3 regions of the Paenibacillus sp. J31P190 genome follow, and region 2 is predicted to be linked to each of the others. Evidence: a T-box and tRNA genes for the amino acid it is inferred to sense, from the RefSeq annotation. Region 2 holds a T-box; the other regions hold tRNA genes.

Region 1 (4,381 bases), on a different contig from region 2:
TGTGTAACATCGACAATACCTCGGTTTGAAATCCGAATTTCTGGAATAACAGGTAAAGCAATTAATGAGAATGTCATAAACGGAGCGTTCAGCGGGCAGCCAATTTGTTTCCACGCTTTTTCGAGCTCTACAACCTCTCTAACGACTTCAAGTAATGATTTATCTGACATGAGGCCTGCGATGGTCATTGGTACTTGAGCCAGCACTTTACCGTTCTCTACAACGATCATACCGCCTCCCATTTTGACAAGCTCATTAGCTGCCAAAGCCATATCCTGCTCATTGATCCCCATAACAATTAGATTGTGACTGTCATGCGCCACTGTAGACGCTACCGCACCTGCCTTCAGTTGAAAACCATGCGTAAAACCAAGTGAAATTTGACCCGTTCCACGGTGCCGCTCGATACAGGCGAGGCGGATGATATCCTGCTCTGCATCTGGTTGGATGATGCCTTGCTCAACACCCAGCATTGCTGTCATTTTCTCTGTTCTTGCACTGTTTTCAATAATGTTAATAACATTAACCTTCGTCTTATCCTGATTACTGCGACTTACAAGCTTGAAGTCCTCAGCTGTAAGTTCCCGTTTAACGTTCATGGAATTACGGATGTGCTCGGGATAGACGTATTCAGGGAAATCAACCGTAAGCTTTCCATTATCAAAAACAACCTGACCATCGGTAATAACGGTCGAAGGCTCGACCTTCTTTAAATCGTCTATTAATAAAATGTCAGCACATTTACCAGGAGTGATGCTGCCCAAATCTTGCTCCATTTTAAAATAACGCGCCACATTAATCGTTACCATTTGAATCGCGGTTACAGGATCCACACCCTCTTCGATCGCGCGGCGTACCACATGATTGAGATGCCCCTTCTCCACCAAGGTTTGCGGATTTACGTCATCCGTGACGAGCGAAATATTGGCTGTGTTGACCTTATCTTCCGTTACCACCTTAATGACCTCTTTGACATCATGCCAGGCTGAGCCTTCACGAATCATAAGGTGCATGCCCATGCGGACTTTATGGAGACCTTGTTCCCTAGTTACGGTTTCATGATCAGATGTCACGCCGGATGCTATATACGCTTGCAGCATACGATCATCATCACTTGGAAAATGTCCTGTGACAGTTTTACCACTCTTGATCGTTTCTTCAATCTCCCCGCACATTTTCGGATCACCATAAACGACACCTGGGAAATTCATAACTTCGCCTAGTCCGACCACATTGTCCCACTGCAGTCCCTCTTTAATATCGATCACCTCTAAGCTTGCACCTGCATCTTCCAAGCCGTTAGTCGCTGGTACGCAGGATGGGAAGGTCGTGAATACTTTGAGAGGCAGCTGCTGCCCCTCTTCGTGCATCAGCCTTACACCTTCTGTTCCAAATACATTGGCAATTTCATGAGGGTCCATAAAAATCCCCGTTGTTCCTTTGGCTAATGCCGCTTTGGCAAACTCGGTGACGGAAAGCATCGTGCTTTCAACATGCATATGACCATCTAAAAATCCTGGAGACATATACTTCCCTGTGGCATCGATAACGACCGTTTGAGCCCCAATGATATGGTCTGCGTTCCCTACATACGCTATTCTCCCAGCCGCAACAGCAACATCCATATGCTCAATTAATTCTCCAGAATAAACATTGACGAGTGTTCCATTCTTAATGACTACATCGGCAAAAGCTTCGCCTATTGCAACCTTTGCTAGCGTTCTGCTCACATCAACTAGCTTATTTCTTTTATTTAGAGTTCTTTTATTTAGAGTCATGGATTTTGTACTCCTTATTGTATTTAAATTCATTGACCTATTCCAGTTCGGTGACATGCGTCACCTCCCTTTGAATATTGGATTCATATGCATTATTTGTATCACTTCCACATTAAATTTACCATGAAAAAGGTTTTTCTCAAGGGTTGCATGCTACAACAGAGGATTCCCCATTTCTTTTTATTAAATTATGTGATGGAAATACTCCAAATTACAATTTGAATTCGCGGACTTTCTTTCCTGTACAAACGAAAAAAGACCACCCGAAGGTGATCTTTTTCTGTGAAGTGGGCGGCGGGAATACACCAAATACTGATTTAAATTGCTTCCTACGGCAGCGGCTAGTGGTATATTTGGACGCGCGTCCTACTTGGGTATATTCGATGATGTCTTCACGGACGGTCGAACCCATACGGCTTCTCTTCCAGTTCCCGTTCACAGAAAAAAGACCACCCGAAGATGATCTTTTTCTGTGAAGCGGGCGGCGGGAATACTCCAAATACTTATTTAAATTGCTTCCTACGGAAGCGGCTAGTGGTATATTTGGACGCGCGTCCTACTTGGGTATATTCGATGATGTCTTCACGGACGGTCGAACCCCTACGGCTTCTCTTCCTTTCCCGCTCAAACGAAAAAAGACCACCCGAAGGTGATCTTTTTCTATGAAGCGGGCGGCGGGAATCGAACCCGCGCGATCAGCTTGGAAGGCTGAAGTTCTACCATTAAACTACGCCCGCGTGTCTATCGGGACGACACGATTTGAACATGCGACCCCCTGCTCCCAAAGCAGGTGCTCTACCAAGCTGAGCTACGTCCCGATAAGGTATAACATATGAAAAATGGCGCGCCCTGAGAGATTCGAACTCCCGACCTTTTGATTCGTAGTCAAATACTCTATCCAGCTGAGCTAAGGGCGCTTATTAAAATGGAGCGGAAGACGGGGATCGAACCCGCGACCCTCGCCTTGGCAAGGCGATGCTCTACCGCTGAGCCACTTCCGCATAGGTACCTCAGGAGTTGAATACTGCTGAGGATTTGATGCGCGTAGAGGGACTTGAACCCCCACGGTCACCCGCTAGATCCTAAGTCTAGTGCGTCTGCCAATTCCGCCATACGCGCATGCTGTAAATAAGGCAAAGTGAGTCATGTAGGATTCGAACCTACGACACCCTGATTAAAAGTCAGGTGCTCTACCAACTGAGCTAATGACTCAAGTGAAGAACTGGGGATCAAGGATTTGAACCTTGGCATGACGGAGTCAAAGTCCGTTGCCTTACCGCTTGGCTAATCCCCAATGGTTTGGAATGGAGGCTGATGGATTCGAACCACCGAACTCGAAGAGAGCAGATTTACAGTCTGCCGTGTTTAGCCACTTCACTAAGCCTCCACATTTAAAACAAGCTTTGCTCCACTTTTTTTGGGAATTGTGGTGCCGTCGAGAGGACTTGAACCCCCAACCTACTGATTACAAGTCAGTTGCTCTACCAGTTGAGCTACAACGGCATATTTTGAAAAAATGGCGGAGCTGACGGGATTCGAACCCGCGGTCTCCTGCGTGACAGGCAGGCATGTTGGGCCACTACACCACAGCTCCACACTATATAAAACAACTCTCAGAAAGAGTTTGGTTGCGGGGGCAGGATTTGAACCTGCGGCCTTCGGGTTATGAGCCCGACGAGCTACCGGGCTGCTCCACCCCGCGACATGGAAAGCATGATACAAAATATGGTGGAGGCTGACGGGATCGAACCGCCGACCCTCTGCTTGTAAGGCAGATGCTCTCCCAGCTGAGCTAAGCCTCCAAGGGATAAAACTAGAAAATAGATGGTGACCCGTAGGGGACTCGAACCCCTGTTACCTCCGTGAAAGGGAGGTGTCTTAACCACTTGACCAACGGGCCAAACTCAAAAAAATTTACCGACGGAGAGAGAGGGATTCGAACCCTCGCACCACTTACGCAGTCTAACCCCTTAGCAGAGGGTCCCCTTATAGCCACTTGGGTATCTCTCCAATTTATCTAGTAGCGGCAGAGGGGCTCGAACCCCCGACCTTACGGGTATGAACCGTACGCTCTAGCCAGCTGAGCTACGCCGCCATATTGTCTTTCCTTTATCTAAAGAAACGGAGAAGGAGGGATTCGAACCCTCGAGACGCTTGTGACGCCTACACGATTTCCAATCGTGCTCCTTCGGCCGCTCGGACACTTCTCCAAAAATGGCTCCCCGAACAGGACTCGAACCTGTGACAACTCGATTAACAGTCGAGTGCTCTACCAACTGAGCTATCAGGGAATATGGTGGAGCCAAGCGGGATCGAACCGCTGACCTCCTGCTTGCAAGGCAGGCGCTCTCCCAGCTGAGCTATGGCCCCATAAATTTTAATTAAATGGTGGGCCCTAGTGGACTCGAACCACCGACCTCACCCTTATCAGGGGTGCGCTCTAACCAGCTGAGCTAAGGGCCCTAATGTGTAAACAGTTTACGGGGTGGCAAAAAAAATACCCACTAGGGGTATTCTGCTTGGCAACGTTCTACTCTCCCAGAACCTTGCGGTTCAAGTACCATCGACGCTGGAGGGCTTAACGGTCGTGTTCGAGATGGGAA
Region 2 (4,381 bases):
CTTATTAACCAGATGGCAGCCCTACTATGTACTGGCCTATATTTTAGGCCATCTCGCTTACGGAATTTATTTCTTTGGGCGTTGGGGGGTAAATTCAGATGCGGAAATCATTCAAATCACCATCTGGCTCGGAATCGCCATTGCAAATGGCATCTTGTATGTTCTGAGCGAGAAGGAGCGTATGTACTCGCCATTTCTGAAATGGATCTCTTTTCAAGTTGGGATGGCGGTTTTAGTCATGGCTTCAAATTCACATGCGTACGAAAAGTACGGTATCATTATGAACTTGCCTCTCATCCTAGTACTTGCGGCAGCCGTTTACTATACACACAAGACGAGGAATAAAGCTTATCTATTTTTTGCCGGTCTGTGGGTATCGATCACGGTGACAGTCAAATATATCGAGCTTATAATCCAGTATTATAACGAGTTTTTTTTCATTGCCAGCTTGTTGTTTATTATCTTGTTCATCTTTGCGAATGTGAAGTTCATGAACTTTATTCGTTCTTGGAATCCATCTTCCAAGCAGTTGCAACCGGAAAATCGCTCAGATCTAGAAGCTGCGGATCAAGCAAAGCCGGAAGGAGATTTTACCAAATGGGTCGTCCGTGTCCTCACCGTTTCGGTCATCATCATTGGTTCACTTCTGGGAAGCTTGACGATCATTGGGATTATCACTGTTGTACTAGGATTTAATGAACCGGAGAATATACTAATAGGCTTTGGGTGTGTCACTGTCATTGCGATGATCATAGCAAAAAGACTAAATTCATTAGTGCGATACACGATACTCATTAGTGGATTGCTGCTTGGAGCAGGAGCGGCTGTATTTACGGAGAATGTTCCAATTCTCTTGGTTTTTCTGGCGCTTACGATTGCAGCTTTTATCTACATTGGTGGGTTGGTACATCGTATATTCTTTTTACTTGCTGCTGTCATTATTGCTTCCTTCGTACTTTTCAATTGGATTGATAGCGGTACTATTGTTCTTACCGTACTTACCGGCTTATTATTCGTTATGTTTGCCAGTGGTCAGGTCATAGCAAATACGGGAGTCAGACAACCAATACTTTACAGCAGTTTTCCTTCATTTCTGATAACTTTTTTTGCCTTAACCTTTATGGCGGAGTCATCTTGGTATTATATAGCCAATGTGCTGTTCTTTATCGTCGTTGTTCTCGCTTTGGTCATTAGCAGACAACTGCAAATCAAATGGATTTACGCTTGGTCAATGAGCTTCTGGATTGCTTTCCTGGTATATAAATATTACGATTTGGCCTGGAAGCTTCTGCACAAATCGATTAGCTTCGCGGTCATCGGGATTTTGGTTCTTGCCTTTACGGTTTGGTATGAAAAAAGACATCGTTCTGAAGCGATTGAACCAGTTGAGGCTAATTCTAAATATGCTATGAACCGCTGGATTATTGCTCTGCTAGTTCTGCTTCAAGTCATGGCAATGTCTTTACAAATTGGTAAAAGTGAGTGGCTGCTCGCTCACGGACAGCTGATTAAGCTGCAGCTTGAACCGCTTGATCCACGTTCACTCATTCAAGGTGACTATGTGCGTTTGCGCTATACGATATCTGAGCCGCCTCTATTTGTAAATAAAAATGATGAGGCAAGTTCTAAGGGGAAAATTACAATCATTCTCGCTCCGAACCAGGCGACAGGTGTTTATGAATACCGCCGCGTATATACCAAAGGGGAAGCTTTAGCTCCGGGAGAGGTTCGTATAAATGGAAACAAAGTCGGTTATGAGGGTATTGAATACGGGATCGAGACTTATTTCATTCCGGAAGGAACAGGCCGTGTATTTGAACGGGATGCCAAGTTTGCTGAAGTGAAAGTTTCTGCTGGCGGCGATGCGATCCTTGTGCGTTTATTGTTACAACCAAGTGTTGTCGAATAAAGATTAATGTGGTAAAATTACCCGATCTTTGCTTAAAAGAAAGGGGGAAGTGTTCTCATGTGGCTTATATTTTCAGTACTTGCGGCTGCCAGCTTTGGGCTGCGAGGCATTCTATATCATTGGACCAGTCAGCAATCGCTGAATCGTAATGTGCTGCTCTGCGGCACATTTTTTATGGGGGCGCTCGTCAGCATTGGCTGCGCCCTTATTTCACAGCAAGAGTGGACGGTATCAGCTCTGATCGGTGTTCAAATGGGATTGTTCTCCTTTGGAGCCAATGCCAGTATGTTCAAAGGCTTTGCAGTAGGCAAAGCCTCTTTAGTTGCCATCCTCACCGGTTTACCATCGGTCGTTGTGGTTTTCGTCGCATTTCTACTTTGGGATGAGCGACTTAATTTATGGCAATTCTTTGCCTTCCTTGTGATCGTAGTAGGTATTTTATTCGTTCGTTACTCGAATGATATTACCCTTAAGAATCTGCAAGGAGCCGGATGGGGAGTGCTTGCTTTGTTTCTTTTTGCCGGAAATGATTTGTCTAGCAAATGGACAACCATCGTTTCTGCGCCATTGTTTCCAACGCTATTTTTTATGTTTGCAACAGGGACATGCTGTTTCGGATTATGGTGGTTGAAGGACAGGGCAAAGGATAAAGGAGAGGAAGCCGCGCCAGCCAGTTGGACAGAACGTAGAACCTTCCTGATTGGAATGGTCGTCGGGATTACAAATGTCATAGGCATGATCTTCATTATCCATGCGTTCGATCAGGGGAAAACGGGATTAGTTTCCGCCGTTGTTGCACTTAATGTATTGATAGTCTTATTGTATACACGATTTGTTTTGAAGGACAAATTCTCAAAAATGGAGCAATCCGGTTTAGCTTTAGCATTCATTGGCATTATGATGATGAAATTAGTTGGATCTTGACAACACCTTATTATTGCTGTAATATTCAGTAAATTCTTAATTTCATAAGCAACATTGGTGAACAGGACAGTAATTCTTGTCGGACAGTCGCAGCGAGCCGGAGCAGGTGGGAACCGGTACGAAAGTCAAGAGTGAAGCGGGCCTGGGAAATGGTCTTCCGAAAGTACGTGTAGGGAGATCCGGCATAAGCCGTTATCGTTGGAGTGGTTAAACCAGTGGTTTAACACTTAGAGTGGTACCGCGGGAATAAACAGCTCTCGTCTCTTATTGTAGAGACGGGGGCTTTTTTGCGTTTTTCCGATAAAAACATGATTAGCTTCGCATCATCCGATTAGGAGGAGTATTCCATGATTCAGCAGCTTTTAACTAATGAAATCGAGTATCATGTAGGTGTTTTATTTCAAGAGTACGGAATAGAACAACCTGTGACGCTGAAAATCTTGACGGAACACCCAGCACACGCAGAGCACGGGGATTACAGCACGAATGTTGCTATGCTTTTAGCAAAAATAGTACGTAAAGCTCCTTTGCAAATCGCACAAGAGCTTCAACAGCGCATAGAAAAGAACGGGTGTGTTCAAGGCTTATTTGCCAAAGTCGCTGCGGTGCCGCCGGGGTTTCTGAACTTTTATATAAGTTGGGATACCTGGTCTTCTGGTCAATATGGAGCTGCAAAAGAGCTTATTGATCAAAGAAACAAAACGAAAATTTTGATCGAACATACATCAATCAACCCGAATAAAGCTGCTCATGTTGGCCATTTGAGAAATTCATGTATCGGTGATACGTTGTCCCGCATGCTCTCGCAAGCAGGGTATCACGTGGAGGTGCATAACTATATTGATGATCTGGGGAATCAGTTAGCAGATACAGTGGTGGGCATTCTTCATACACAGACAGAAGAGACTTTTCATCGATTTGGCGACTTTTGTTGGGAGACCTACGCGAAGGTGAATCAGGCTTACAAAGTGCAGCCAGAGCTTGTAGAGCAGCGTTCTACAGTTCTTCATGCGCTAGAGAGCGGGCATTCCAATCTTGCGTGGATGGGTGCTTTGGTGGCGGAAAGGATCGTTCGCGAGCAGTTGGAAGAAATGAAGCAATTCGGTATTAAATACGATGTGCTGGTTTGGGAAAGCAGTATTGTGAGAGCGGGATTTTGGGATACAACCTTCGAGCTGCTGAGCCAAACAGATATGTTTCATAAGGTGACGGATGGGAAATTAGCAGGCTGCTGGGTACTGAAGAACCTAGAAGAAGGAGCTGTTTCAGTTGGAGAAAGCACGGATTATCAAGGGGATAAAGTGCTAGTTCGTTCCAATGGTATTTTAACGTATACAGCGAAGGATATAGCCTATCATCTATGGAAATTCGGTGTGCTGTCGAATGATTTTGTATATCAAAAATGGGAGGACGGACTATGGTCCACAGCTTCCCAGGGCAGAAAGAAATCGATAGGGCAAGCGGATGTCGTCATAAATGTCATTGATTATCGTCAGCAATACCCGCAGGAGATGGTTAAGCTAGCTCTAGAAGTACTGGGCTATGAGC
Region 3 (4,381 bases), on a different contig from region 2:
GTAATCCGGTATGGGGACAGTGTCAGGTGGGCAGTTTGACTGGGGCGGTCGCCTCCTAAAATGTAACGGAGGCGTTTAAAGGTTCCCTCAGAATGGTTGGAAATCATTCGCAGAGTGCAAAGGCATAAGGGAGCTTGACTGCGAGACCTACAAGTCGAGCAGGGACGAAAGTCGGACTTAGTGATCCGGTGGTACCGAATGGAAGGGCCATCGCTCAACGGATAAAAGCTACCCTGGGGATAACAGGCTTATCTCCCCCAAGAGTCCACATCGACGGGGAGGTTTGGCACCTCGATGTCGGCTCATCGCATCCTGGGGCTGAAGTAGGTCCCAAGGGTTGGGCTGTTCGCCCATTAAAGCGGTACGCGAGCTGGGTTCAGAACGTCGTGAGACAGTTCGGTCCCTATCTGTCGCGGGCGTAGGAAATTTGAGAGGAGCTGTCCTTAGTACGAGAGGACCGGGATGGACGTACCGCTGGTGTACCAGTTGTCTCGCCAGAGGCATCGCTGGGTAGCTATGTACGGAGGGGATAAGCGCTGAAAGCATCTAAGCGCGAAGCCCCCCTCAAGATGAGATTTCCCAGTATGTAAGACCCCTTGTAGACGACGAGGTTGATAGGTTCGAGGTGGAAGTGCAGCAATGCATGCAGCTGACGAATACTAATCGGTCGAGGGCTTAACCAAACAATCCCAACCAAGTGAAGATAAGCTTTGTAGCGAATTCCGAATACTTGATTGGGGCCCAGAAAACCTAAGCAATCCTAACTCTACGCAAGTTTCGTATCTAGTTTTCAAGGCGCAAACCACGCTTTGACTGTTTGGTGATGATGGCGGAGGGGACCCACGCGTTCCCATCTCGAACACGACCGTTAAGCCCTCCAGCGTCGATGGTACTTGAACCGCAGGGTTCTGGGAGAGTAGAACGTTGCCAAGCAGTTTTCCCTGATAGCTCAGTTGGTAGAGCACTCGACTGTTAATCGAGTTGTCACAGGTTCGAGTCCTGTTCGGGGAGCCATTGCTTCCATAGCTCAGTCGGTAGAGTGCATCCATGGTAAGGATGAGGTCACCGGTTCGATTCCGGTTGGAAGCTCCAGTAATTTTATTAGTAAGGCCCGTTGGTCAAGTGGTTAAGACACCTCCCTTTCACGGAGGTAACAGGGGTTCGAGTCCCCTACGGGTCACCATCTATTTTCTAGTTTCATCCCATGGAGGCTTAGCTCAGCTGGGAGAGCATCTGCCTTACAAGCAGAGGGTCGGCGGTTCGATCCCGTCAGCCTCCACCATTAACTTCTTACGCCGTTGTAGCTCAACTGGTAGAGCAACTGACTTGTAATCAGTAGGTTGGGGGTTCAAGTCCTCTCGACGGCATGTCTTCGATGGGGATTAGCCAAGCGGTAAGGCAACGGACTTTGACTCCGTCATGCCAAGGTTCAAATCCTTGATCCCCAGTTCTTCACTTGAGTCATTAGCTCAGTTGGTAGAGCACCTGACTTTTAATCAGGGTGTCGTAGGTTCGAATCCTACATGACTCACTTTGCCTTATTTACAGCATGCGCGTATGGCGGAATTGGCAGACGCACTAGACTTAGGATCTAGCGGGTGACCGTGGGGGTTCAAGTCCCTCTACGCGCATCAAATCCTCAGCAGTATTCATACTCCTGAGGTACTCATGCGGAAGTGGCTCAGCGGTAGAGCATCGCCTTGCCAAGGCGAGGGTCGCGGGTTCGATCCCCGTCTTCCGCTCCATTTTAATAAGCGCCCTTAGCTCAGCTGGATAGAGTATTTGACTACGAATCAAAAGGTCGGGAGTTCGAATCTCTCAGGGCGCGCCATTTTTCATATGTTATACCTTATCGGGACGTAGCTCAGCTTGGTAGAGCACCTGCTTTGGGAGCAGGGGGTCGCATGTTCAAATCGTGTCGTCCCGATAGACACGCGGGCGTAGTTTAATGGTAGAACTTCAGCCTTCCAAGCTGATCGCGCGGGTTCGATTCCCGCCGCCCGCTTCACAGAAAAAGATCACCTCCGGGTGATCTTTTTCGTTTGAAGTGGAGGGAAGAGAACTCAGATGGGTTCGACGACCGTCCGTGAAGGCACCATCGAATATACCCAAGTAGGACGCGCGTCCAAATATACCGCTAGTAGCTTCCATAGGAAGCATTTCAAATAAAGTATTTGGAGTATTCCCGCCGCCCGCTTTACAGAAAAAGATCACCTTCGGGTGGTCTTTTTCTGTTTGATGGGAAAAGAGGAGAACCCACTTGGTTTCAATTGTTCGTTAAATTATATAGGCTGCAAAAGACGCAATACATAAATTACCACGTCCAGGCGTGGCTTTTTTTTATTTTAATACTATGTGCAGAGGGCGGATTGTGGTAAAATATTCTGAAATGAGTTTTTATAGCATCTAGCTTTTGTAGAGAGAAGCATTAATGCAACATAGTGAATAGATGAGGTGGAGAGTTATGTTAGAGAATGATATTGTCCTTCAGAAGCAAGCAACGAATAACCTGCTGCGCAGGGATGTACGCTTCTTGGGCCACATACTAGGTGAAGTTCTGGTTCATCAAGGCGGCAATGATCTGCTTGATGTTGTCGAGAGAATTCGTGAGATGAGTAAGTCTTTAAGAGCACACTATGTAATCGAGATATATGATGAATTCAAGAAAACGATCTCCTCCTTGGATCCGGAGATTCGTCATCAAGTGATTCGTGCATTCGCTATTTACTTCCAACTTGTTAATATTGCTGAGCAGAACCATCGGATCCGTCGTAAAAGAGATTACGAGCGTTCCTCTGGTGAATCCGTGCAGCCAGGCTCCATAGAGAGTATTGTGCAAGAGTTAAAGAATAATCATATTCCATATGCAGAGGTTCAAGAAATTCTTAAAGCTATCTCATTGGAACTAGTCATGACGGCACATCCAACCGAAGCCATGCGTAGAGCTGTGCTTGATATTAATCTGCGTATTTCGGAAGATATGATGAAACTCGATAATCCTATGCTGACTTATCGTGAGCGTGAGCAATTGCGTGAGAAGCTGCTTGGAGAGGTTCTTAATCTTTGGCAAACGGACGAGCTTCGTGATCGGAAACCAACGGTTATCGATGAAGTTCGTAATGGTATGTATTTTTTTGACGAAACTTTGTTTGATGTACTTCCAGAGATCTATCATGAGCTTGAGCGCTGTTTAAACAAGTATTACCCACAAGACTCATGGCATGTGCCTTCCTTCTTAAAATTCGGTTCATGGATTGGTGGAGACCGTGACGGTAACCCATCCGTAAGAGCAAATGTGACTTGGGAAACATTAGGTTTGCATCGTCAATTGGCTTTGCAGAAGTATGAAGAAGTTCTCAAAAAAACCCTTGAAAATATGAGCTTCAGTAAAAGTATTGTGAACGTTAGCGACGATCTAATTGAATCTATTCAATGCGACCGTGAAGCTATGGGGAATATACAGGATGTTTGGCGTAATGAGAAAGAACCATATCGCATCAAGACGACTTATATGATTGAGAAGGTTCATAACACTGGCAATCCGAATGTTCCTACAAACCAGAAATACAACAGTCCAGAAGAATTTATTAGTGATTTGAAAATCATCGAGGCTAGCTTGAGGATGCATTTTGCTGACTATGTAGCTGACAAATATATTAAAAAGCTTATTCGTCAGGTTGAGCTATTCGGCTTCCACTTGGCTGCTCTGGATATCAGACAGCACAGTAAAGAGCATGAGAATGCGATGACTGAGGTTTTGGCGAAGATGGGCATCACGAGTGATTATAGTAAGCTATCGGAAGAGGAGAAAATCAGTCTCTTAACGGATGTACTGAATGATCCAAGACCGATTACATCTACGTATTTGGATTACTCTGAGGGTACAAAGGAATGCCTGGATGTTTATCGTACTGTAGGCAAAGCTCAGAAGGAATTTGGTCGCAACTGTATCAGCAGTTATCTCATCAGTATGACGCAAGGCGCAAGTGACCTGTTGGAGGTTGTTGTTTTTGCGAAAGAAGCTGGATTATATCGCAAAGAGAGCGATGGCAGCGTGACGAGTACGCTTCAGTCAGTACCTCTTTTTGAGACGATTGATGACCTGCATGCGGCTCCTGGCATTATGAGCACGTTGTTAGCGATCCCTGCTTACAAAGCTAGCCTTGACCCTGTGACACAGCTCCATGAGATTATGCTGGGCTATTCAGACAGCAATAAAGACGGCGGTGTGATTACAGCAAACTGGGAGCTACGCATGGCGCTTCAGGATATTACGGAAGCCGCTAAGCAATATGGCGTGAAGCTGAAGTTTTTCCATGGTCGTGGCGGAGCACTTGGTCGTGGCGGTATGCCGCTTAACCGCAGCATTCTGGCTCAGCCA

The links. A T-box is a leader RNA that pairs with one kind of tRNA and senses whether it is charged. The one in region 2 lies ahead of AC58U0_RS35070 (arginine--tRNA ligase), so its partner is inferred to be a tRNA-Arg.
Region 1: it has a tRNA-Arg gene. The T-box ahead of AC58U0_RS35070 (arginine--tRNA ligase) is inferred to sense a tRNA for this amino acid. The anticodon was not compared.
Region 3: it has a tRNA-Arg gene. The T-box ahead of AC58U0_RS35070 (arginine--tRNA ligase) is inferred to sense a tRNA for this amino acid. The anticodon was not compared.

The regions. Positions count from the first base shown of each region.
Region 1 is NZ_JCAUAS010000052.1:56-4,436, reverse strand. It holds gene ade (adenine deaminase) at 1-1,778, opposite strand, end outside; gene AC58U0_RS36525 (hypothetical protein) at 1,990-2,217, opposite strand; tRNA gene AC58U0_RS36520 (tRNA-Gly) at 2,445-2,515, opposite strand; tRNA gene AC58U0_RS36515 (tRNA-Pro) at 2,523-2,596, opposite strand; tRNA gene AC58U0_RS36510 (tRNA-Arg) at 2,619-2,695, opposite strand; tRNA gene AC58U0_RS36505 (tRNA-Gly) at 2,705-2,779, opposite strand; tRNA gene AC58U0_RS36500 (tRNA-Leu) at 2,818-2,897, opposite strand; tRNA gene AC58U0_RS36495 (tRNA-Lys) at 2,918-2,990, opposite strand; tRNA gene AC58U0_RS36490 (tRNA-Gln) at 3,001-3,072, opposite strand; tRNA gene AC58U0_RS36485 (tRNA-Tyr) at 3,084-3,165, opposite strand; tRNA gene AC58U0_RS36480 (tRNA-Thr) at 3,206-3,281, opposite strand; tRNA gene AC58U0_RS36475 (tRNA-Asp) at 3,296-3,372, opposite strand; tRNA gene AC58U0_RS36470 (tRNA-Met) at 3,404-3,480, opposite strand; tRNA gene AC58U0_RS36465 (tRNA-Val) at 3,505-3,580, opposite strand; tRNA gene AC58U0_RS36460 (tRNA-Glu) at 3,604-3,678, opposite strand; tRNA gene AC58U0_RS36455 (tRNA-Ser) at 3,700-3,788, opposite strand; tRNA gene AC58U0_RS36450 (tRNA-Met) at 3,800-3,873, opposite strand; tRNA gene AC58U0_RS36445 (tRNA-Ser) at 3,901-3,988, opposite strand; tRNA gene AC58U0_RS36440 (tRNA-Asn) at 3,994-4,069, opposite strand; tRNA gene AC58U0_RS36435 (tRNA-Ala) at 4,073-4,148, opposite strand; tRNA gene AC58U0_RS36430 (tRNA-Ile) at 4,165-4,241, opposite strand; rRNA gene rrf (5S ribosomal RNA) at 4,296-4,381, opposite strand, start outside.
Region 2 is NZ_JCAUAS010000040.1:18,923-23,303, forward strand. It holds gene AC58U0_RS35060 (GDYXXLXY domain-containing protein) at 1-1,909, shown strand, start outside; gene AC58U0_RS35065 (EamA family transporter) at 1,967-2,833, shown strand; T-box leader at 2,882-3,101, shown strand; gene AC58U0_RS35070 (arginine--tRNA ligase) at 3,181-4,381, shown strand, end outside.
Region 3 is NZ_JCAUAS010000001.1:820,519-824,899, reverse strand. It holds partial or broken rRNA gene AC58U0_RS03510 (23S ribosomal RNA) at 1-683, shown strand, start outside; rRNA gene rrf (5S ribosomal RNA) at 817-933, shown strand; tRNA gene AC58U0_RS03500 (tRNA-Asn) at 939-1,014, shown strand; tRNA gene AC58U0_RS03495 (tRNA-Thr) at 1,017-1,092, shown strand; tRNA gene AC58U0_RS03490 (tRNA-Glu) at 1,109-1,183, shown strand; tRNA gene AC58U0_RS03485 (tRNA-Val) at 1,207-1,282, shown strand; tRNA gene AC58U0_RS03480 (tRNA-Thr) at 1,295-1,367, shown strand; tRNA gene AC58U0_RS03475 (tRNA-Gln) at 1,377-1,448, shown strand; tRNA gene AC58U0_RS03470 (tRNA-Lys) at 1,459-1,531, shown strand; tRNA gene AC58U0_RS03465 (tRNA-Leu) at 1,552-1,631, shown strand; tRNA gene AC58U0_RS03460 (tRNA-Gly) at 1,671-1,745, shown strand; tRNA gene AC58U0_RS03455 (tRNA-Arg) at 1,755-1,831, shown strand; tRNA gene AC58U0_RS03450 (tRNA-Pro) at 1,854-1,927, shown strand; tRNA gene AC58U0_RS03445 (tRNA-Gly) at 1,935-2,005, shown strand; gene ppc (phosphoenolpyruvate carboxylase) at 2,465-4,381, shown strand, end outside.